Regions from separate parts of the Parageobacillus galactosidasius genome, predicted to be linked through region 2. Evidence: a T-box and tRNA genes for the amino acid it is inferred to sense, from the RefSeq annotation. Region 2 holds a T-box; the other holds one or more tRNA genes.
What was found. A T-box is a leader RNA that pairs with one kind of tRNA and senses whether it is charged. The one in region 2 lies ahead of pheS (phenylalanine--tRNA ligase subunit alpha), so its partner is inferred to be a tRNA-Phe.
Positions count from the first base shown of each region.

Region 1 (11,870 bases), on a different contig from region 2:
GCGATCAGCTCTCGAAGCCAAATGTTCTTCACCCGCAGAAGTGCTTGCACTTCGAGGGGGAAGGTTATTTGGCACAAGAGAGCTAGGCGCTGGAGCTAGACAGCAGAAAGGCGAAGGACGCTTCGGGTTTGTTCAGTTTTGAGGGAACATGTTTATGTTTTCTTCAATCAATCCGTTTTGCGCCTGCGTCTACCAGCGGATTCAAGGAAGCTGGATTCCTCGGCGCAAGGCAGCAGAGAAGTTGATTCAAGGCAGTAGCCTTGTTCAGTTTTGAGGGAGCATTTTACTCCTTCAAGTGTTTTGTGTCTGCGTCTGCTAGTGAATTCGAGGAAGCAGGATTCCTCGACACAAGGTTGCAAGGAAGCATACTCAAGTAGTCGCCTTGCGCCTGCGCCTATGAGCGGATGCAGGAAATAAGTTGGTTCCTTGAAAACTAGATAACCGAGAAGAAAAGCGGAGGCGCCGCGGTTAGCCCCGATAGGCGCTGGAGGGCCTGCGAGGAGGCTATTGCCGCCATGGCAGGACCGAAGCGACCGTGAGGGGCTAGGCGCCGAAGCTAGACAAAGGAAGAAGCCGAGAAGCGAAGGCGGCAAGCATGAAGCTGTTTTCGCATGGTTAAGTTAGAAAGGGCGCACGGTGGATGCCTTGGCACTAGGAGCCGATGAAGGACGGGGCAAACGCCGAAACGCTTCGGGGAGCTGTAAGCAAGCGTTGATCCGGAGAACAAGTAGTCAGAGCCCGTTCATGGGTGATGGCGTGCCTTTTGTAGAATGAACCGGCGAGTTACGATGACGTGCGAGGTTAAGTCGAAGAGACGGAGCCGCAGCGAAAGCGAGTCTGAATAGGGCGTTAAGTACGTTCCCAAGGCTAAATACTCCCTAGTGACCGATAGTGAACCAGTACCGTGAGGGAAAGGTGAAAAGCACCCCGGAAGGGGAGTGAAAGAGAACCTGAAACCGTGTGCCTACAAGTAGTCAGAGCCCGTTCATGGGTGATGGCGTGCCTTTTGTAGAATGAACCGGCGAGTTACGATGACGTGCGAGGTTAAGTCGAAGAGACGGAGCCGCAGCGAAAGCGAGTCTGAATAGGGCGTCAAAGCCGCTGGATTTTCGTTTTGGAAAAGGTTCTGGAGCGAAAAGCAATCTCGCTAATATAGTTGCATGCTTGGTTAAACCGTTTCATTGTTTCCAGCAGCGCATGAAACTGTTCAAGAGTTGGCATTAATTTAATCTTGAGAGTGCAGAGCATTCTTGATTCACCTACCTTTCTAAATCCAGTGTACTTATATTGAACGAAAAATTCAATATATACTGAAAATATAAACCCCGCCTTCCTCCCACAGCTAAAGCAGTGGGCTTCCGGCGGATGTTCTCGTGAATGAACAGGAAAACACAAACGAAAAAGCTCGTCCTCATTAACTTAAAATAAATACGAAAAAGGAAAAAAGGGGAATAGTTTCCATACCCGTCAAGTTTAGCGGTATAAAATTTTTAAGACGATACTCGTGTTCATCCCCGCAGTGAGTGATGGGGATCACATCCATTATTGGGCATACCAAATACCCCTCCAGAAGAGGGGTATTTGGTATTTATATCCATATCTAATTCTACCATATCTCTAATTTCGTTAAGATATCTGATGCCGTTTCTTCCCCTTTCCTTCGACCTTTCTTGGCATGTTTTCGTAACTTGGGACCATGGGGTCGCAGGTTCGAATCCTGTCTTCCCGATTTAGAAAATATGGGGCCTTAGCTCAGCTGGGAGAGCGCCTGCTTTGCACGCAGGAGGTCATCGGTTCGATCCCGATAGGCTCCACCAGTAATAATAAAGAATTTGGCGGCGTAGCTCAGCTGGCTAGAGCGTACGGTTCATACCCGTGAGGTCGGGGGTTCGATCCCCTCCGCCGCCATTGAAATGGACCTTTAGCTCAGCTGGTTAGAGCAGACGGCTCATAACCGTCCGGTCGTAGGTTCGAATCCTACAAGGTCCACCATGTTCTTTAATATGATGGAGGAGTACCCAAGTCTGGCTGAAGGGGTCGGTCTTGAAAACCGAGAGGCGCCGCAAGGCGCGCGGGGGTTCGAATCCCTCCTCCTCCGCCATACATCGTTACTCGTTACTATAGTATATCGCCGCGGGGTGGAGCAGTCCGGTAGCTCGTCGGGCTCATAACCCGAAGGTCGCAGGTTCAAATCCTGCCCCCGCAACCAATATTGGTCCCGTAGTGTAGTGGTTAACATGCCTGCCTGTCACGCAGGAGATCGCGGGTTCGAGTCCCGTCGGGACCGCCACAATGAACTAAGTATATGGATCGGTAACGATGAATGATACTTCCATGAATATGCTGCGAGTTGTCCTGACGCATCTAACATTGCTGAATAAGCTAGAAGAGGAAAGGACAAGACAACACAGAATATTAAGATAATAAAATGGCTCGGTAGCTCAGTCGGTAGAGCAAAGGACTGAAAATCCTTGTGTCGGCGGTTCGATTCCGTCCCGAGCCACCACTCACTCTTAAGTTTTTCTGTCTGATGTGCCGGCTTAGCTCAATTGGTAGAGCAACTGACTTGTAATCAGTAGGTTGCGGGTTCAAGTCCTGCAGCCGGCATCAGATTGTGGCGACTATGGCGAAGTGGTTAACGCACCAGATTGTGGCTCTGGCATGCGTGGGTTCGATTCCCACTAGTCGCCCCATGTTATGCGGGTGTAGTTTAGTGGTAAAACCTCAGCCTTCCAAGCTGATGTCGTGGGTTCGATTCCCATCACCCGCTTCTTGGGCCTATAGCTCAGCTGGTTAGAGCGCACGCCTGATAAGCGTGAGGTCGGTGGTTCAAGTCCACTTAGGCCCACCATATTGCATATTATCTGATAGTGAGTTAAACTAATATTAGACTTGCTTTATTCCGCAATAGCTCAGCGACAAGCACTACATCGATGAGTTCACTGCGAGTTGCCTCGATGCATCCATCATCTTTGAGTTTGCTAGCAGAGGAAGAGGCAACGAAAACCAAATGAAAACTAGAAGGTTTGTATCTTTTGTCCCGACGCATCTTGCTTCTGTGAATTAGCTAGAAGAGGAAGGGATAAAGATAATTTCGTATATGATTAATGCCATTCTCTTTATTCCGCAATAGCTCAGCGGTAGAGCAACCGGCTGTTAACCGGTAGGTCGTAGGTTCGAATCCTACTTGCGGAGCCATACGGAGAAGTACCCAAGTGGCTGAAGGGGACGGTTTGCTAAACCGTTAGGTCGCAATTTTGCGGCGCGCGGGTTCAAATCCCGCCTTCTCCGCCATTCAATGTGGCCCGTTGGTCAAGTGGTTAAGACACCGCCCTTTCACGGCGGTAACACGGGTTCGAATCCCGTACGGGTCATAAAAGCACCAGTTACGCTGGTGCTTTTGTTCTTTCCATAAAACGAAATTTGTCGAATTTTTTCGTTTTATAGTTGCAATCTAATACATCCTCTGTTATAATCAATACCGTTAACTTAATGTTGTTCATGATAAATGCGGTTTTGTATTCGGAGAATGTATACGCGGGTGTAGTTTAGTGGTAAAACCTCAGCCACGAGCAATACATCATCGAATTTGCTTCGAGTTGTCCCGACGCATTAAACACCTTGAATCGGCTAGAAGAGGAAGGGACAACGAAAAGAAGAGTTGATTGCGGGTTGCCTCGATGCATCCATCATCTTTGAGTTTGCTAGCAGAGGAAGAGGCATGACAACTGCGCGTTGTATACAGATTTAAAGAATAAAAAATAATATGCGGGTGTAGTTTAGTGGTAAAACCTCAGCCTTCCAAGCTGATGTCGTGGGTTCGATTCCCATCACCCGCTCCATCGCAAATAATGGTTATGGGGACAACGCAGTGTTTCGTTTCTTCAAAGAACGAGGCATTGCGTTTTTTATTTTTTATGTAATTTTTTACACAAGTTGAAAGACAGCATCACCTCCATGAATTTGCAAGAACATCTTTTGCATGGACTGCAACAGTTTTTCACATTGTTCTTGTTTCATAGATGGCAGTAAATAAACAATTTGAACGGCGTTTTTCGTTTCTTTTGTAACAGCTGTTCGTTGGGAATCAACAATCGGACTGCCAAATGGCCCGTGAACATCCTTTGATACGAGCTTATGAGAAAAGTTGACAGTGCGCCCGTTGATAGCGATATACTCGTCTTGGTCTGTTCCAATATCAATGGTAATCGGTCCTTCCAATTTATCTAAATCATAAATGCCAATTGGAATTTTATAATAAAGTGAAAAGAAATTGTTCACGTCGGCTGCGGAGTGGATAGTTGGGATAAAGTTTTTCTTTTGAATACGTCGATATAAGCTTTCCGACGAAGGACGATATCTGCTCGGGTCTGTTCCGATCGTTTTAAATGCCCTGCGCCATTCCGCCAGTTCAGGAATATCTGCAATCGCTGTTTCCTGCAAATCAAAGTAAATGGATTCTTGAAATAATTGGAGTCTTCCTTTTAACATTTGCGGAGAATCATCAACAACGATATGATTATAAAGTATAATCCCTACTTTAAATTGAGGTATCATTTGTTTTATTGTTTCCGCGACAACTACGTCCATCTGCTTTCACCTCGAAATTTTTTCTTTATTGTAACATAGATTCCGAATTTTAGCGAAAGGAGGGATAACGATGGATGTGGCGGCTCTAAAACAAGAGATTATTGAATATAGCAAAACGATTGGTATTGATAAAATTGGATTTGCTAGTGCTGATCCGTTTGTCGAGTTAAAAGAGCGGCTTCGTCGCCAACAAGAGTTAGGATATCAATCAGGATTCGAAGAGCCGGATATTGAAAAGAGAACCAATCCTTCCCTGCTTTTGCCAGAAGCAAAGTCTATTATTGCGATTGCCTTAGCATATCCGTCCAAAATGAAAAATGCTCCGCGTGGTACAAAAACAGAAAGACGAGGAATTTTTTGCAGGGCATCATGGGGAAAGGATTATCATTACATTTTGCGGGAACGTCTTGAAAAATTAGAAGCATTTATTTTAGAGAGAGTTCCTCAGGCTAGAGTAAAATCGATGGTAGACACGGGAGAACTGGCTGACCGTGCTGTTGCGGAACGGGCTGGAATTGGTTGGAGCGGAAAAAATTGTTCTATTATTACTCCAGAGTTTGGTTCTTATGTTTATTTAGGAGAGATGATTACCAATATTCCGTTTCCACCTGATGAACCGATTGAAAGCCGCTGTGGAACGTGTACGAAGTGTATCGATGCTTGCCCGACGGGAGCGCTCGTGCAGGGAGGACAATTGAATGCACAGAGATGCCTTTCATTTCTGACACAAACGAAAGGTTTTTTAGCTGATGAATTTCGTGATAAAATTGGAAATCGATTATATGGATGTGATACGTGCCAAATGGTTTGCCCTGAAAATAAAGGAAAAGACTTTCATCTCCATCCAGAGATGGAGCCGGACCCTGAAGTGGTAAAACCAAAATTAATTCCGCTTTTGCATATAAGCAATCGAGAATTTAAGGAAAAATTCGGTTCGATTGCTGGGGCTTGGCGTGGGAAAAAGCCGATTCAGCGAAATGCCATTTTGGCTTTAGCGCATTATAAAGATCAAACAGCCATTCCGGATTTACTAAAACTATTAAAAGAAGATAGCCGTCCGGTTATTCGCGGAACAGCGGCGTGGGCGCTTGGAAAAATTGGTGATACACGCGTTATTTCCGATTTAGAGGAAGCAAGCAAAACGGAAAAAGACCCGGAAGTTCTTGCGGAAATCGAAAAGGGACTACAATTATTGCGGTCAAATGAGGAAAAGGGAAAAAATCGCTCACCTGTCACATAAGTTAATAGCAAAAAAGAAAGCGGTGAGCGATGTGAAAAAACAGCTGCAATATTTATTAGAAAAAAGAGCTCAATTTTTTGTGTCTAAAGACGAACGCAATGTAGAAGAAGCAGTGGAAAGGAAGCAGCGGCTATTCGAGAAACGCGGCGCAGAAATTGTCCGCTGTTCCATTAATAGCCAAATTGTAAGCAAGCATGTAATGGAAACTGGGGGGAGGCTTGCTTATTTAGCTCATTATCAATTTTTAATAAAGCATGGCAGCAAGATGTACGTTGAGGAACAAGTGGAGGAAAGAAGAGCGTATTTTGAACGTGGAGAGTTAGTGAAAGATGAAAAAATAATCGTGAGCGAGGAAATGGTCCCGCCTCGTTTAGAACGTGAGATGTTAGTGGATGAAAGAATTTCATATAAATATGATCGAGCAAAGGCGGTGCGTTATGCTGAAACGTGGTGGAACAGCTACAATCCCGCGTTTCCACGGTTTAAGGTAGATTGCACGAATTTTATTTCCCAATGTTTATACGCAGGTGGAGCCCCGATGACAGGGTATCCGAATCGCGCAAAGGGATGGTGGTGCAAAAACAACAATTGGAGCTATAGTTGGGCGGTGGCACATTCTTTCCGTTGGTACTTGAGCGGAGCGCGTGTTGGATTACAAGCGGTTGAAGTATCATCGCCAGAACAATTGATGGCTGGAGATGTGATTTGTTACGACTTTGAAGGGGACGGTCGTTTTAATCACTCAACGATTGTTGTAGCGAAGGATGCGAACGGAATGCCGTTAGTGAACGCTCATACAACAAATAGCCGCATGCGCTATTGGTCATATGAAGATTCCACGGCGTATACACCTAATATTCGCTATAAGTTTTTTCATATCATTGATCGAAAATAACAATATAGTTTGAGGTGATCGATATGCCACTACATGTAGTACTATATCAACCGGAAATTCCAGCAAATACGGGGAATATTGCACGTACGTGTGCAGCAACAGATACAGCGCTTCATTTGATTCGTCCGCTCGGTTTTTCGACCGATGATAAAATGTTAAAACGCGCCGGTCTTGACTATTGGCCATATGTAAATATTTCTTATTATGATTCATTGGAAGAGTTATTTGAGAGGTATCCAAACGGAGAATTTTACTTTATCACTAAATTTGGAAAAAAATACTATGATTCTTTCGACTTTAGTGATATGGAAAAAGATCATTTTTTTGTGTTTGGACGTGAAACGACGGGATTGCCAAAAGATTTGCTTGAAGCAAATATGGATCGCTGTCTGCGCATTCCGATGAACGATAAAGTCCGTTCCTTAAATTTATCCAATACTGCAGCTATTTTAGTCTATGAAGCGTTGCGTCAGCAAAAATTTAACGGTTTATTTTAAATAAAAAACGACCTTCTGAAAAGGAGGTCGTTTTTTATGCATTAATTTTTTACACCTGGTTTATCTTCGTAGCCAGCTGTAAAGATCGCGGTTAAAAAAGCGATGATCACGCCTAATACAAGCAATGTACGCATCGCGATTCCTCCTTCACGAAATGGTTGCTTCATCTCCTTCATTATAGCGAATATGACAAGCGTTGTGAATGGCAAGTATGGGCCGTGGCAGTCAGACAAAATTTTTTTTGCGATGAATGATTCGGGACATCCTTGCATACATTGTAATAATCTTGTTGTTAAGACATCAAGGATAAGGAGGTCCTTTATGGATATTTTAAAGAAAATCGAACAATATCGGGAAGAAGAGGAACGGTTAAAATGGGAAGGTACGTTTGCAGAGTATTTAGAGATTTTAAAAGAAAAGCCATGGGTTGCTCAGTCCGCTCATTCACGCGTTTATAATATGATTAAAGATGCTGGAGTCGAAGTAGTAAATGGAAGAAAACGATATAAGTTTTTCAGCCATCAGCTATTTGGATTAGAGGAGGCGCTGGAACGTCTAGTAGAAGAATATTTTCATCCAGCGGCAAAGCGGCTTGATGTGCGCAAACGTATTTTGTTGTTGATGGGTCCTGTTGGTGGCGGAAAATCAACACTTGTTACATTGCTAAAACGGGGGTTAGAGGAGTATTCGAAGACAGAACGCGGCGCAGTGTATGCGATTAAAGGATGCCCGATGCATGAAGATCCGCTTCATTTAATCCCACCTCATTTGCGCGATGATTTTTATAAAGAGTATGGCATCCGCATTGAAGGAGAACTTTCGCCGCTGAACATGATGAGATTGGAAAAAGAATATGGCGGGCGTATTGAAGATGTAATGGTAGAGAGAATTTTCTTCTCGGAAAATAAACGGGTCGGCATTGGAACGTTCAGTCCGTCTGATCCAAAATCTCAGGATATTGCTGATCTCACGGGAAGTATCGACTTTTCAACCATCGCTGAATATGGTTCAGAATCAGATCCACGCGCCTATCGATTTGATGGTGAGTTAAACAAGGCGAACCGAGGAATTATGGAATTCCAGGAAATGTTAAAATGTGATGAAAAGTTTCTATGGCATTTGCTTTCTTTAACGCAAGAAGGAAATTTCAAAGCGGGGCGATTCGCGCTCATTAGCGCTGATGAGCTAATTATCGCCCATACGAACGAAACGGAATATCGTTCATTTATCGCGAACAAAAAGAATGAAGCGCTCCACTCGCGGATTATCGTCATGCCAATTCCATACAATTTGCGTGTGTCGGAAGAGGAGCGTATTTATGAAAAAATGATTCGGGAAAGTGATGTAGCTGATGTTCATATTGCTCCGCATACGCTTCGAATTGCCGCAATGTTTACGATTTTAACGAGATTGAAAGAATCGAAACGGCCGGATGTCGATTTAATTAAAAAAATGCGACTCTACGATGGCGAAATGGTCGAAGGATTTAATGAAGTAGATGTAGAGGAATTGAAAAAAGAACATCCGGATGAAGGAATGAGCGGCATCGATCCTCGTTACGTCATTAACCGAATTTCTTCGTGCATTATTCGCAAAGAAGTTCCATCGATTAACGCGCTAGATGTATTGCGATCCTTAAAAGAGGGGCTTGATCAGCATCCGTCTATTTCCAAAGAAGATAAAGAGCGGTATTTAAACTTTATTTCGCTTGTCCGGAAAGAATACGATGAAATCGCCAAGCAAGAAGTACAAAAGGCGTTTGTCTACTCCTATGAGGAGTCGGCGAAAACGTTGATGGACAATTATTTAGACAATGTAGAAGCGTACTGCAATAAAACGAAGCTGCGCGATCCGTTGACAGGAGAGGAAATGAATCCAGACGAAAAACTCATGCGCTCGATCGAAGAGCAAATCGGCATTTCGGAAAACGCGAAAAAGGCATTTCGTGAAGAAATTTTAATTCGTATTTCCGCCTATGCCCGAAAAGGACAGAGGTTTGATTACAACTCACATGAGCGGTTGCGGGAGGCGATTCAGAAGAAACTATTCGCTGACTTGAAAGACATTGTAAAAATCACCACTTCATCGAAAACGCCGGATGAGCAGCAATTAAAGAAAATTAATGAAGTAGTGGCACGCTTGATCGATGAATATGGCTATAATTCTACGTCAGCAAACGAATTGCTTCGCTATGTCGGCAGCTTATTAAATCGTTAGCATGCCTAATGTTAGGCATGCTTTTTTACTCAAATAGCAGTCTGGTGATGTATCAAAAAAGAAAAAGCTTATATTCTTTGTTTTGTACTTTTTTAGGCTTGTCCAACAAAAATTTACATGTTCATTTTCGTAATAATTTGTCAATTATTTCGTTTTTTTGCATAGGATAGAGTAAACAAACCGTCATTTATTCATTATGTTTGTTATGACGCCAACATAAATATATGCTTCAAGATAAAAAAGTGTGAAAACATTTTAAATGAGGAGGGGAAAAAATGAAAGGAAACTTTGTTATATCGAAAGAAGACTGGTCCCTCCATCGGAAAGGACATGACGATCAAAAACGACATGAAGAAAAAGTAAAAGAAGCAATTAAAAACAATTTGCCAGATTTAATTACAGAAGAAAGCATCATTATGTCAAACGGACGTGACGTCATTAAAATTCCGATCCGTTCTTTGGATGAATATAAAATTCGTTATAATTATGAGAAAAACAAACATGTTGGTCAAGGGAACGGAGACAGTCAAGTTGGCGATGTTGTTGCAAGAGATGGATCAGGGGAGGGACAAGGGCCTGGAACAGGGCAAGGAGCCGGCGACTTGCCCGGGCAAGATTATTATGAAGCGGAAGTTTCGCTAATGGAATTGGAAGAAGCGTTATTCAGCCAATTGGAGCTGCCGAATTTACAAAGAAAAGAAGCGGACCAAAACGTTGTAGAACATATTGAATTTAATGATATTCGCCGTACTGGTTTAACGGGGAATATCGATAAAAAAAGAACGATGCTCGCGGCATTTAAGAGAAATGCGATGAATGGCAATCCAAGTTTTTATCCGATTTATCGTGAAGATTTAAGATATAGAACATGGAATGAAGTGGTAAAGCCAGATTCGAAAGCAGTTGTTCTTGCGATGATGGATACAAGCGGCTCAATGGGATTGTGGGAAAAATATATGGCACGCAGTTTCTTCTTTTGGATGACCCGCTTTTTACGTACAAAATATGAAACGGTGGAAATCGCATTTATCGCCCATCATACAGAAGCAAAAGTGGTTACCGAAGATGAATTTTTCACAAAAGGAGAAAGCGGAGGCACGATCTGTTCTTCCGCCTATCGAAAAGCGTTGGAGCTCATTGAAACGAAATACTCGCCATCGCGTTATAATATTTATCCGTTCCACTTTTCGGATGGAGATAACTTGACATCAGATAACGCCCGTTGTGTCAAACTTGTTCAAGAACTAATGAAAGTGTCCAACATGTTTGGATATGGAGAAGTAAATCAGTATAACCGCCACTCGACGCTAATGTCTGCTTACAAAAACATCAAAGATGAAAAATTCCGTTATTATATCCTCAAACAAAAATCAGATGTATTCCATGCGATGAAAACATTTTTCCGGAAAGAAGAAAATAAGGCATTCGTATGAATCTCCTGCAATAGCGCAGGAGATTTTTATTTATTTTACAAAAAGTATAAATTTTACAGAAGCAAAAACCCTATTTTACAGCTTATTTACAAACATCCTCCATGATGAAAGTAATCAAGCTGTCTTGCAAAGCAGGGGGGATAGCGGTTTCAACGGGAAGCATTTTTTATGGAAAGAAGCAAAAGCAAGGAGGTGCATCGTGTGACAAACGTGGAGTTTGTTCGTGTTTGCAAGTCCTATGACGGAAAAAAATATGTCATTCACGACTTAAATGCTTCCATTGAATCAGGAGAATTTTTTGTGCTAGTTGGGCCTTCGAGATGTTTGAAGCGATGACGATGGCAGATCGAATGATGGTTTTGCACGAGGGAATATCGCAACAAATCGGTGTGCCGCTGGATGTGTACAATCATCCGAATAATACTTTTGTTGCTTCGTTTATCGGTTCTCCTCCGATGAATTTAGTAGAGGCAAAAGTATCAGAAAACACATTGTTTCTCAACTATGAACGGGCAATACGATTTTCAAATAGCAGTTTGTTGCTGCCGAAACAAGTGATTGTCGGCGTTCGCCCCGAACATATTCATCTCGTTCCATCTCAAGATGAATATTTTATTGCTACTGTTGCGAATGTAGAAGTATTAGGTGCTGAAACACTTGTGACGTTTTAACTAACAAAACATACACATTGGATTGCCAGATGAAACGGACAGTGGAATATTCAGGTCGGCGAGCGGATTCCGTTGGTTATTGATGAAGCAAATAGCGCATTTTTTGATGTTCATGGCTTCAGGCTTCCATATTCTATTTCTTCTCATACGATGAGCGGGAAGGAAAAACGATGAGCGTATTTCCTTCGTCTAAGACCGAGCCTTGGGCGAGTAGTTTTTGTCACTGCATCGATCCTAATCAACCTATCTACAATTTTTCGATTTGTTGGGCTGGCATAAGAAAAGGTCTCGTTTGGCATGCAAACGAGACCAAATTTTCTTTTTGAA
Region 1 is NZ_NDYL01000001.1:551,607-563,476, forward strand. It holds partial or broken gene B9L23_RS19825 (RNA-guided endonuclease TnpB family protein) at 1,096-1,248, opposite strand; tRNA gene B9L23_RS02955 (tRNA-Ala) at 1,742-1,817, shown strand; tRNA gene B9L23_RS02960 (tRNA-Met) at 1,835-1,908, shown strand; tRNA gene B9L23_RS02965 (tRNA-Ile) at 1,916-1,992, shown strand; tRNA gene B9L23_RS02970 (tRNA-Ser) at 2,009-2,101, shown strand; tRNA gene B9L23_RS02975 (tRNA-Met) at 2,133-2,209, shown strand; tRNA gene B9L23_RS02980 (tRNA-Asp) at 2,215-2,290, shown strand; tRNA gene B9L23_RS02985 (tRNA-Phe) at 2,431-2,506, shown strand; tRNA gene B9L23_RS02990 (tRNA-Thr) at 2,535-2,607, shown strand; tRNA gene B9L23_RS02995 (tRNA-His) at 2,618-2,693, shown strand; tRNA gene B9L23_RS03000 (tRNA-Gly) at 2,700-2,770, shown strand; tRNA gene B9L23_RS03005 (tRNA-Ile) at 2,775-2,851, shown strand; tRNA gene B9L23_RS03010 (tRNA-Asn) at 3,124-3,198, shown strand; tRNA gene B9L23_RS03015 (tRNA-Ser) at 3,202-3,294, shown strand; tRNA gene B9L23_RS03020 (tRNA-Glu) at 3,303-3,374, shown strand; tRNA gene B9L23_RS03025 (tRNA-Gly) at 3,769-3,842, shown strand; gene B9L23_RS03030 (B3/B4 domain-containing protein) at 3,928-4,590, opposite strand; gene queG (tRNA epoxyqueuosine(34) reductase QueG) at 4,661-5,830, shown strand; gene B9L23_RS03040 (amidase domain-containing protein) at 5,862-6,725, shown strand; gene trmL (tRNA (uridine(34)/cytosine(34)/5-carboxymethylaminomethyluridine(34)-2'-O)-methyltransferase TrmL) at 6,749-7,222, shown strand; gene B9L23_RS03050 (PrkA family serine protein kinase) at 7,544-9,439, shown strand; gene yhbH (sporulation protein YhbH) at 9,715-10,872, shown strand; gene B9L23_RS20265 (hypothetical protein) at 11,041-11,208, shown strand; gene B9L23_RS03060 (TOBE domain-containing protein) at 11,193-11,543, shown strand.
Region 1: it encodes a tRNA-Phe, which carries the amino acid that the T-box ahead of pheS (phenylalanine--tRNA ligase subunit alpha) is inferred to sense. The anticodon was not compared.

Region 2 (11,870 bases):
AATAACAGCGAGTGAATTAAAACAAATGATCGACCGTAATTTGATCATCAGCCAGCCGATGTACATTGATTCTTCCATATTAGCACCGCTTGTGTCCATTGCACCGAACATCATTTATTTGTATACAGACGATATCGATGATGGGATGATTCAAACGATTCAAAATGTATTTCAAGAGCGGATCTTCCTCTGCAGCCAAAGCGATTTTGCAAAATATCGAGCCATCGGCGCAAAACAAGATAGATGAACTTGATTTTTTCCTATACTCATTCTATAATAACGTACATAAAAGAAATCCGGAAAAGTGATGATGAGGACACGGGTGTATTTTTACGGTTCCCAGAGAGGGAAGGCATCGGCTGCAACCTTCCTAACACGAAAAATACACTTACCACCTCGGAGCTGCGGCAGTGAACGACGTAAGTCTAGTAATTGTCGACGGTACGACCGTTATTCTATTCGAGCCATCGCCATAGGCGAAGTATGTCTTTTTTGCCGGCGGTGGGAAGAAGGGTGGAACCACGAAACAAACTCGTCCCTTTGTTGAGGGAGGAGTTTTTTTATTTTCAACACGAAAGAAGGAGGAGGAAAAGTGTATGTCGGAAATGATTCGCATTACATTCCCTGATGGAGCGGTAAAGGAGTTTCCAAAAGGAACAACGACAGAACAAATCGCTGCATCGATTAGCCCGGGATTAAAGAAAAAAGCGATTGCCGGCAAACTAAACGATCGTTTTATTGATTTGCGCACACCGATTCAGGAAGATGGATCGATTTCGATCATTACGCAAGATATGCCAGAAGCGCTGGACATTTTGCGCCATAGTACTGCCCATTTAATGGCCCAAGCGATTAAGCGTCTGTATAAAAATGTAAAACTTGGCGTCGGTCCGGTCATTGAAAATGGTTTCTATTACGATATCGATATGGAAGAATCGTTAACGCCGGAAGACTTGCCGAAAATTGAACAAGAAATGCGGAAAATTGTGAAAGAAAACTTGGAAATTGTCCGGAAAGAAGTGAGCCGCGAAGAAGCGATTCGCCTTTACGAAGAAATTGGCGATGATTTAAAACTGGAATTAATTAACGATATTCCAGAAGGAGAAACGATCTCCATTTACGAACAAGGCGAATTTTTTGACCTTTGCCGCGGTGTCCACGTTCCATCGACAGGAAAAATTAAAGAGTTTAAGTTGTTGAACATCTCAGGAGCGTACTGGCGCGGAGACAGCAATAATAAAATGCTGCAGCGCATTTACGGAACGGCGTTCTTCAAAAAAGAAGATTTAGATGAATATCTTCGCCAGTTGCAAGAAGCAAAAGAACGCGATCATCGCAAATTAGGAAAAGAGCTTGAATTGTTTATGACTTCGCAAAAAGTCGGACAAGGGCTGCCGCTTTGGCTGCCAAAAGGGGCAACGATTCGCCGCATTATCGAGCGGTATATTGTGGACAAAGAAATTGAATTAGGTTATCAACATGTTTATACACCAGTGCTTGGCAGTGTCGAATTATATAAAACTTCCGGCCACTGGGATCATTACAAAGACAACATGTTCCCGCCGATGGAAATGGACAACGAACAGCTTGTGCTGCGCCCAATGAACTGTCCGCATCATATGATGATTTATAAAAACAAGATTCATAGCTATCGGGAGCTTCCAATTCGCATCGCCGAACTTGGAACGATGCATCGCTATGAAATGTCTGGAGCGCTTTCCGGCTTGCAGCGCGTCCGGGGCATGACATTAAACGATGCTCACATTTTTGTGCGTCCAGACCAAATTAAAGATGAGTTCAAACGCGTCGTTAACTTAATTTTAGAAGTATACAAAGACTTTGGCTTGGATGAATATTCGTTCCGGCTTTCTTACCGCGATCCACATGATAAAGAAAAATATTACGATGATGATGAAATGTGGGAAAAAGCGCAAAACATGCTGCGTGAAGCAATGGATGAATTGGGATTAGAGTATTATGAAGCCGAAGGGGAAGCGGCGTTTTATGGTCCGAAATTGGACGTGCAAGTGCGCACAGCGCTTGGAAAAGACGAAACATTGTCAACGGTGCAGCTTGATTTCTTATTGCCGGAACGCTTTGATTTAACATACATCGGCGAAGACGGCAAACCGCATCGCCCGGTTGTCATCCATCGCGGGGTTGTTTCCACGATGGAACGTTTCGTTGCGTTTCTGATTGAAGAATATAAAGGCGCGTTCCCAACTTGGCTTGCCCCAGTGCAAGTCGAAGTGATCCCTGTGTCGCCAGCAGCGCATCTCGACTACGCGTATAAAGTGAAAGAAGCGTTGCAATCGCAAGGATTCCGCGTCGAAGTCGACGAACGCGATGAAAAAATTGGCTACAAAATTCGTGAAGCGCAAATTCAAAAAATCCCTTACATGCTTGTCGTCGGTGACAAAGAAATGGCAGAAAACGCCGTCAACGTCCGTAAATACGGCGAACAAAAAAGCGAAACGATGTCTCTCGACGATTTTATTGCCGCTCTGAAAGCGGAAGTGCGTCGAAACTAGGCAATACGAAAACCGTGAAGTTCTTTCTTCACGGTTTTCGCATTTTCACTTGCCAAACTGCCAATGATTCGCTATAATGAAAGACGTTGTTTGTCAATCAAGAAAAGCGCCTTGACATGCCACTTCCAAGGTGATATATTGTATAGAGTGAATAGAATACTTGTTTGTGACAAAAGCAGAAGCACCCCGCTTCTCACCTGGTTGACGCCGGCATGGCTGTTGACAGGTCGTTACGGTTCGCGATATTGTTTTCGAACGTAAGTAGTGTGGGTGTCGTATGCATCCACACTTTTTTGTTAGCAGGAAAAGGCTGATGATCGGCTGTTTTTCCGGAACCGCTCAAGTTGGGTGTGCGATGCGACAAACAAGTAATTCGGAAAAAACCTTGGAGGTGGCTGGTTATTAGCAAAGATTTTATTATTAACGAAAATATTCGTGCACGCGAAGTCCGTTTAATTGACCCAAAAGGTGAACAATTAGGAATTAAATCTCGACAAGAGGCGCTTGAAATTGCTGCAAGATTAAATCTTGATTTAGTTCTTGTAGCACCAAATGCGAAACCGCCGGTATGCCGCATCATGGATTACGGCAAATTCCGCTTTGAACAGCAAAAGAAAGAAAAAGAAGCGCGTAAAAAACAAAAAGTCATCAACGTCAAAGAGATTCGCTTAAGTCCAACGATTGAGGAGCACGACTTCAATACAAAGCTCCGCAACGCGCGCAAGTTCCTTGAAAAAGGCGACAAAGTAAAAGCGACGATTCGCTTTAAAGGACGGGCGATTACGCATAAAGAAATCGGTCAACGCGTATTAGAGCGATTCTCCGAAGCATGTTCGGATATCGGCGTTGTCGAAACTGCGCCAAAAATGGACGGACGCAGCATGTTTTTAGTACTGGCACCGAAAAATGACAAATAATCGAGTGAGGAGGAACACCCTATGCCAAAAATGAAAACTCATCGTGGCGCTGCAAAGCGTTTTAAAAAGACTGGTACTGGTAAATTAAAACGCGGTCATGCTTATACAAGCCACTTATTTGCAAGCAAAACGCAAAAACAAAAACGTAAACTTCGCAAAGCAACGCTTGTATCTCCTGGCGACTTTAAACGCATTCGTCAATTGCTTGACAACTTGAAATAATGGAGACATATAGGAGGGAATATATATGCCACGTGTTAAAGGTGGAACGGTAACGCGCAGACGTCGCAAAAAAGTGCTGAAATTAGCAAAAGGTTATTTCGGAGCGAAACATGCTTTATATAGAGTCGCAAACCAACAAGTAATGAAATCGTTAATGTACGCGTATCGCGACCGTCGTCAACGGAAACGCGATTTCCGCAAACTTTGGATTACGCGCATCAACGCAGCAGCACGCATGCACGGTCTTTCGTACAGCCGTTTTATGCACGGTTTGAAATTAGCGGGTGTAGAAGTAAACCGCAAAATGTTAGCAGACTTGGCGGTAAACGACCAAGCTGCGTTTGCACAACTTGCAGAACTTGCAAAAAGCAAACTTCAATAATGAATGAAGCAATGGCCATTCTCGCTTATGGGGATGGCCATTTTTTATAGAAAGGAAAAATCAACATGGTACAATATATTGTGTTCATCAATCTCATCGGTTTTTTCACGATGGCAGCTGACAAATATAAAGCGAAGCATCGAAAATGGCGCATTGCCGAAAGTACGATCTGGTTCATTTCTATCATTGGCGGCGCGATCGGCACAACCGTTGGCATGCATTTGTTCCGCCACAAAACGAAACATCGTTCCTTTCGTTACGGATTGCCGCTTATTGCTGCCATCGAAGCAATGACATGTATTATTTTTTACTTATAGGAGGAGAAAAATATGGATTTATCGTCACTTTACTCGCTGCAGCGGCAGTTGGATGAGCGCATTGAAGCGCAACACGGATTACAGGAGGAAGATTTGTTTGATAAAAAAATACTTGCTTTACTTGTCGAAATTGGCGAACTTGCGAATGAAACACGCTGTTTCAAATTTTGGAGTGTGAAGCCGCCGTCTCCGCGAGAAAAGGTGCTCGAAGAATACGTCGATGGCCTTCATTTTATTTTATCGCTCGGCTTGGAGTGTGATTTTCTATATTCCGAGATTCCGCCGCAATTGGCTACTTTGCCACTTGTCGAGCAATTTCTCGTTGTTTTTCGAGCGGCGGATGAGTTTAGAAAAACGAAATCACGGCAAAGCTATAACCGACTGTTTACCGAGTATTTGCTGCTTGGCGGCCAGCTAGGCTTTTCTATGGAAGAAATCGAACAAGCCTATAAACAAAAAAATCAAGTTAATCATGAGCGGCAAAATCAGAATTATTAACCAATTTTGTACATTCCTGTTGTTTCGTGTATAATAATGAGGATGAAAAAAGAAAGGGGTTTCATAATGGCAAAGCTAGATGAAACATTAACGATGCTCAAAGAATTGACGGACGCGAAAGCCGTTCCAGGAAACGAACGGGAAGCGCGCGAAGTGATGAAAAAGTACATAGCTCCTTATGCCGATGAAGTAACGACAGACGGTCTTGGCAGCTTGATTGCGAAAAAGAAAGGCGATAGCGACAGCCCGAAAATTATGGTCGCTGGGCATTTAGACGAAGTTGGTTTCATGGTGACGCAAATCGATGAGAAAGGATTTATCCGCTTTCAAACGTTGGGCGGCTGGTGGGGACAAGTGATGCTGGCTCAACGCGTGACGATTTTAACGAAAAAAGGCGAAATTACAGGTGTGATTGGCTCGAAGCCGCCGCATATTTTGCCTCCGGAAGCGCGAAAAAAACCGGTTGAAATCAAAGATATGTTCATCGACATCGGAGCGACAAGCCGTGAAGAAGCAATGGAATGGGGCGTTCGCCCGGGTGATTCGATCGTTCCGTATTTTGAATTTACCGTGTTGAATAATGAAAAAATGCTGCTTGCGAAAGCATGGGACAACCGCATCGGCTGTGCGGTTGCGATCGACGTGTTAAAACAACTGAAAGATACGGGTCATCCAAACATCGTGTACGGTGTTGGAACGGTGCAAGAAGAAGTCGGTTTGCGCGGAGCGAGAACAGCGGCGCATTCCATTCAGCCGGATATCGCTTTTGCTGTGGACGTCGGCATTGCCGGCGATACGCCAGGGGTTTCAGAAAAAGAAGCGATGGGCAAGCTTGGTGCAGGACCGCACATCGTCTTATACGATGCAACAATGGTATCGCATCGCGGTTTGCGCGAATTTGTCATCGATGTTGCCGAAGAACTCGACATTCCGTATCATTTTGATGCAATGCCAGGAGGCGGCACCGACGCCGGCGCAATCCATTTGACGGCAAGCGGAGTTCCATCGCTGACGATTACGATTCCAACGCGCTACATCCATTCTCATGCTGCGATTTTGCACCGCGATGACTATGAAAATACCGTGAAGCTGCTTGTCGAAGTCATCAAGCGTTTAGACGCGGAAAAAGTTAAACAAATTACATTCGAATGATCAGCGAAGAGAAGCCGGCAAATCAATGTCGGCTTTTCTTTTTAGCGAAGGGATTACAGAAGTCAACTACCCAACGGCTAAAGCCGTGGGCTTGCAACTAGCCTAATTGGCTGCCGCGTTCGGCTGGTTGACAGCAGCCCTGCGGATGTTTTCCGCAGCCACGTTGTCGGCAGGGGCAGCGTACCCACAAGCTCGACAACAAAACTGATCCCTTGACGGTCTGTCAAAGCCGCTGGATTTTCGTTTTGGAAAAGGTTCTGGAGCGAAAAGCAATCTCGCTAATATAGTTGCATGCTTGGTTAAACCGTTTCATTGTTTCCAGCAGCGCATGAAACTGTTCAAGAGTTGGCATTAATTTAATCTTGAGAGTGCAGAGCATTCTTGATTCACCTACCTTTCTAAATCCAGTGTACTTATATTGAACGAAAAATTCAATATATACTGAAAATATAAACCCCGCCTTCCTCCCACAGCTAAAGCAGTGGGCTTCCGGCAGATGTTCTCGTGAAAGATAGAGATGCGGGAATGAAAAAACATATATTAGCATAACAAACTTAGGGGGGAAGAGAAATTGGTTTCTGTGAATGTATGGAATGCGGATACATATGATGAAAAGTTATCGTTTGTGTCTGAGTTAGGGATGGCGTATGGATTGCGGATTATAAACGGATTCGAATGATAGCGGTGAAGGAGGAAAGGGAAGCGAAAAAACTTCCCTTTTATGCATGTTGTTTGACTGCTTGTTCCAGTGTTGTAAGCATTTCCTCTTTTTGTTGCTCGCTCGAATGTTTCCAAATCTCTTCAAAGAGGACGCCGAGCCCCGGCAAATATTTTTCCTCTCCACGCTGAATCGCATCAACAATCGTATCTTCCAATTGCTCCTTCGTGTTATTGGCGATATTTTGTATAACTGCATGGCGCAAGTTTAAATCCATTCCATTCACCCCTCTATATATAGTACAAGCTTATTTTTAACGGGAATTTTTCTGAATATGTATGAGAAATGCAAAAATGAAAACAAATTGTTTGTTGATTTGATTTGTTTTGTTTGGTGTTTGATCGCTGTAATTTTTGCTATAATGAAAAATACGATTTTACATGGAGGAGAGAGAAACATGGAAAAAGCAACATTTGCCGGAGGCTGTTTTTGGTGCATGGTCACTCCATTTGAAGAACTCGATGGAATATACGGCATTGTTTCCGGCTATACGGGCGGACATGTCGAAAACCCGACATATGAACAAGTGAAAACGGGAACGACAGGGCATTACGAAGCGGTGCAGATTACATTTGATCCAAACGTTTTTCCATACGAACGATTGCTTGAACTGTATTGGTGCCAAATTGATCCGACCGATGACGGCGGACAGTTTCATGACCGCGGCCCGCAATATCGGACAGCGATCTTTTACCATAATGAAGAGCAGCGGCAAAAAGCGGAAGCATCAAAACGGGCGCTTGAGGAAAGCGGGAAGTTTTCCAAGCCGATCGTCACGAAGATTTTGCCGGCAACAAAGTTTTATCCGGCCGAGGAATATCACCAAAACTACCATAAGAAAAACCCAAAGCATTATAAAGAAGACCGCGCCGCATCAGGACGCGATGAGTTTATTGCCAAGCATTGGGGCGTAAAGGGGAAGTGAACGTTGAAACGAATCCAGTCCACCAAAAATCCGCAAGTGAAAGAATGGAAAAAACTGCTCACGAAAAAAGGCCGGGAAAAAATGGGGTTATTTCTAATTGAAGGTTTTCATTTAGTCGAAGAAGCGCTAAAGAGCCATGCGCCTCTTGTTGAACTGATTGTTGACGAAAAAAAGGAGATTCCGCCAAGCTGGAATGCGGGCCACCTTCCTGTAACGATCGTGACGGAAGAAGTGATGAAAGCGATCAGTGATACGGAAACGCCGCAAGGAATCGCGGCCGTATGCGAACAGTTTTCCTATGGCGATATAGACTGGACGCAGGCGAATGTGCTTCTGATTGACGCCGTACAAGACCCGGGCAACATCGGCACAATGATCCGCACCGCCGATGCGGCTGGAATCGATGCCGTTATTCTTGGCGAAGGATGCGCTGACTTGTATAATCCGAAAGTCATCCGCGCTACCCAAGGTTCGCTTTTTCATCTGCCGATTATTCGCGGAAATCTCCGTGAATGGATCGAGCGTCTGTGCGAAAAAAATGTCGCGATTTACGGAACAGCGCTGGAAAATGGGGAAGATTATCGTCATATCAAACCGGCGCGTCCGTTTGCCTTGCTTGTCGGCAATGAAGGAAGCGGGGTTCATAAGAAATTGCTGCAAATGACGACGAAAAATTTATACATTCCGATTTATGGACAGGCCGAGTCGTTAAATGTTGCCGTCGCTGCCGGGATTTTGCTTTATCATTTACAAGACGCAAAAGCATAGGCTGTTTTCATATAGATTGTGTGTGTTGCGCGATGTTCGCTGTTTGCTTATAATATAATACAGCATTATTTATCGGAACATACGGGATATAAAGATAATATAAAAATAGGGAAATATAGAAAACAACGATGAAAGAGAAGAGTAGCTTGCCACTCGCCATCCAGGGAGAAAACGCCGTAGACTGGGAGCGTTTTTATGGTAGAAGCAAGTGAATTCACCTCTGGAGTTGACACCGGGACCATTCCGCGCTTGCGGAATGTAAAGGTGTTCCGGCCTATGCCGTTATCACAATGAAGCGAACAGCGCCTTTTTGCGCTGTTAACAAGGGTGGTACCGCGAGTGCACTCGTCCCTTATGGCAAGGGGCGAGTTTTTTTATAGAACATACTAGTGTGGATTTCACGTAAAGATATTCGAAAAGTGTTGCTTCATGAGCATCAAGCATGGGCAGTAGAAGAAGCATTTCGTTTATTTGATTGAAGAAAAGGAGGAATTTTCCATGAAAGAACGGTTGCAGCAGCTTCAACAGGAAGCGCTTGAAAAAATTGAACAAGCCAGTGACTTGAAAGCACTCAATGAGGTGCGTGTCGCTTATCTTGGCAAGAAAGGCCCGATTACCGAAGTGCTCCGCGGCATGGGGGCATTATCGCCAGAAGAGCGTCCGGTAATAGGCGCGCTTGCCAACGAAGTGCGCCAGGCGATTCAAAGCGCGTTAGAAGCAAAGCAAGCAAAGCTCGAACAAGAGGAAGTCGAGAAAAAATTAGCAGCGGAAGCGATTGATGTCACGCTTCCAGGCCGTCCGGTCAGAAGAGGAAATCATCATCCGCTCACGCGCGTCATTGAAGAAATCGAAGACTTATTCATCGGCATGGGCTATACGATTGCCGAAGGACCAGAAGTCGAGAAAGACTACTACAATTTTGAAGCGTTGAACTTGCCAAAAGGCCACCCGGCGCGCGATATGCAAGATTCATTTTACATCACGGAAGAAATTTTGCTTCGTACCCATACGTCACCGGTGCAGGCGCGCACGATGGAAAAACATCAAGGGCGCGGTCCGGTGAAAATCATTTGCCCGGGAAAAGTGTACCGCCGCGACAACGATGATGCGACTCACTCGCATCAATTTACGCAAATCGAAGGGCTTGTTGTCGATGAAAACATTCGCATGAGCGACCTGAAAGGAACGCTGCGCGAGTTTGCCCGCAAAATGTTTGGCAAAGACCGCGAAATCCGCTTCCGTCCAAGCTTTTTCCCATTCACCGAGCCGTCAGTCGAAGTCGATGTATCTTGTTTCCATTGCGGCGGACATGGCTGCAGCGTATGTAAAGGGACAGGATGGATTGAAATTTTAGGCGCCGGCATGGTCCATCCAAACGTATTAGAAATGGCCGGATTTGATTCGAAAAAATATACTGGTTTCGCGTTCGGCATGGGACCAGAGCGCATCGCGATGCTCAAATACGGCATTGATGACATCCGCCATTTCTATCAAAATGACATTCGTTTCTTACAACAATTCCATCGTGTGTAAAAGGGAGGTTTGACCGATGTTTGTTTCTTATAAATGGCTGCAAGAATATGTAGACCTTACGGGAATAACAGCAAAAGAACTAGCCGACCTCATCACCAAAAGCGGCATTGAAGTCGAAAGTGTGGAAGTATTGAATAAAGGGGCAAAAGGCGTTGTCGTTGGACATGTGCTTGAGCGCGAACAACATCCAAACGCCGATAAATTGAGCAAATGTCTCGTTGATATCGGAGAAGGCGAGCCGGTGCAAATTATTTGCGGTGCCCCAAATGTCGCCAAAGGGCAAAAAGTAGCGGTTGCGAAAGTCGGTGCAGTTTTGCCAGGCAATTTGAAAATTAAACGGGCAAAACTGCGCGGAGAAGAATCAAACGGCATGATTTGTTCCTTGCAAGAGCTCGGTGTTGAATCAAAATTAGTTCCGAAAGAGTACGCTGATGGCATTTTCGTCTTTCCAAGCGACGCACCGGTTGGCGCCGATGCATTGGAATTATTAAATTTAGACGATGAAGTGTTAGAACTTGGACTTACGCCAAACCGCGCCGATTGCTTAAGCATGATTGGCGTCGCATATGAAGTGGCGGCGATTTTAGGGAGAGACGTGAAACTTCCAACCATTGAGCTTCAAGAAAATAACGAAAATGTCCATGATTATATTTCTGTGCGCGTCGATGCGCCCCAAGACAATCCATTATATGCAGGACGCATTGTGAAAAACGTGAAAATCGGCCCATCGCCGCTTTGGATGCAAACGCGCCTGATGGCGGCAGGAATCCGTCCGCATAACAACGTGGTCGATATTACGAACTACATTTTGCTGGAGTACGGCCAGCCGCTTCATGCGTTTGACTATGACCGTCTCGGTTCGAAGGAGATTGTTGTCCGCCGCGCGAAAGCAGGTGAAACAATTGTCACATTGGATGATACGAAGCGTACGTTAACGGAAGACCACCTTGTGATTACAAACGGTACGGAGCCAGTGGCGTTGGCTGGCGTCATGGGCGGTGCGAATTCCGAAGTACGAGATGACACTACAACGGTGTTTATCGAATCGGCTTATTTCACGAGCCCTGTCATTCGCAAAGCATCGAAAGATCACGGCTTGCGCAGTGAAGCAAGCACGCGCTTTGAAAAAGGCATTGACCCGGCACGGACAAAAGAAGCACTCGACCGCGCCGCCGCGTTAATGGCAGAGTACGCTGGCGGTGAAGTGGTTGGCGGCGTTGTTGAAGTCAATACGTTAAAAGAGAAAGAAGTGACGGTCACCATTACGTTGGACCGCATTAACCGCGTGCTCGGCACGATGATTACGAAAGACGAAGTCGCAACGATTTTAACGAACTTGCAATTTGCGTTTACCGAAGATAACGGAACATTTACGATTACCGTTCCATCACGCCGTCGGGATATTTCGATTGAAGAAGATATTATTGAAGAAGTAGCGAGATTGTACGGCTATGACCGTCTGCCGGCAACCTTGCCAGTCGCGGAAGCAAAACCGGGCAAATTGACCCCTTATCAAGCAAAACGCCGGCAAGTGCGCCGTTACTTAGAAGACGTTGGCCTGTTCCAAGCGATTACGTACTCTCTGACAAGCGAGGAAAAAGCGATGATGTTCGCGTTAGAAACGGCGGAACCGATCCGCTTGGCGCTGCCGATGAGCGAAGAGCGCAGCGTCCTTCGTCAAAGCTTGCTGCCTCATCTGTTGGAAGTAGCGAGCTACAACCGCGCGCGCCAAGTCGAAAACGTCGCTGTCTATGAAACAGGTGCGGTATATCTCGCCAATGGCGAGAATGAACTGCCAAGTGAAAAAGAACGTCTCGCTGGAGTCTTAACAGGCGTATGGCATGCCCACTTATGGCAGAGCGAGAAAAAAGCGGTTGATTTCTATGTAGCCAAGGGCATTTTAGACG
Region 2 is NZ_NDYL01000002.1:1,252,399-1,264,268, reverse strand. It holds gene ytxC (putative sporulation protein YtxC) at 1-247, shown strand, start outside; gene thrS (threonine--tRNA ligase) at 597-2,531, shown strand; ribosomal protein L20 leader region at 2,699-2,832, shown strand; gene infC (translation initiation factor IF-3) at 2,876-3,448, shown strand; gene rpmI (50S ribosomal protein L35) at 3,470-3,670, shown strand; gene rplT (50S ribosomal protein L20) at 3,696-4,052, shown strand; gene B9L23_RS15930 (DUF1294 domain-containing protein) at 4,118-4,369, shown strand; gene B9L23_RS15925 (dUTP diphosphatase) at 4,382-4,867, shown strand; gene B9L23_RS15920 (M42 family metallopeptidase) at 4,934-6,019, shown strand; partial or broken gene B9L23_RS20165 (RNA-guided endonuclease TnpB family protein) at 6,246-6,398, opposite strand; gene sspI (small acid-soluble spore protein SspI) at 6,739-6,954, opposite strand; gene msrA (peptide-methionine (S)-S-oxide reductase MsrA) at 7,135-7,662, shown strand; gene B9L23_RS15905 (TrmH family RNA methyltransferase) at 7,666-8,430, shown strand; T-box leader at 8,550-8,786, shown strand; gene pheS (phenylalanine--tRNA ligase subunit alpha) at 8,929-9,963, shown strand; gene pheT (phenylalanine--tRNA ligase subunit beta) at 9,980-11,870, shown strand, end outside.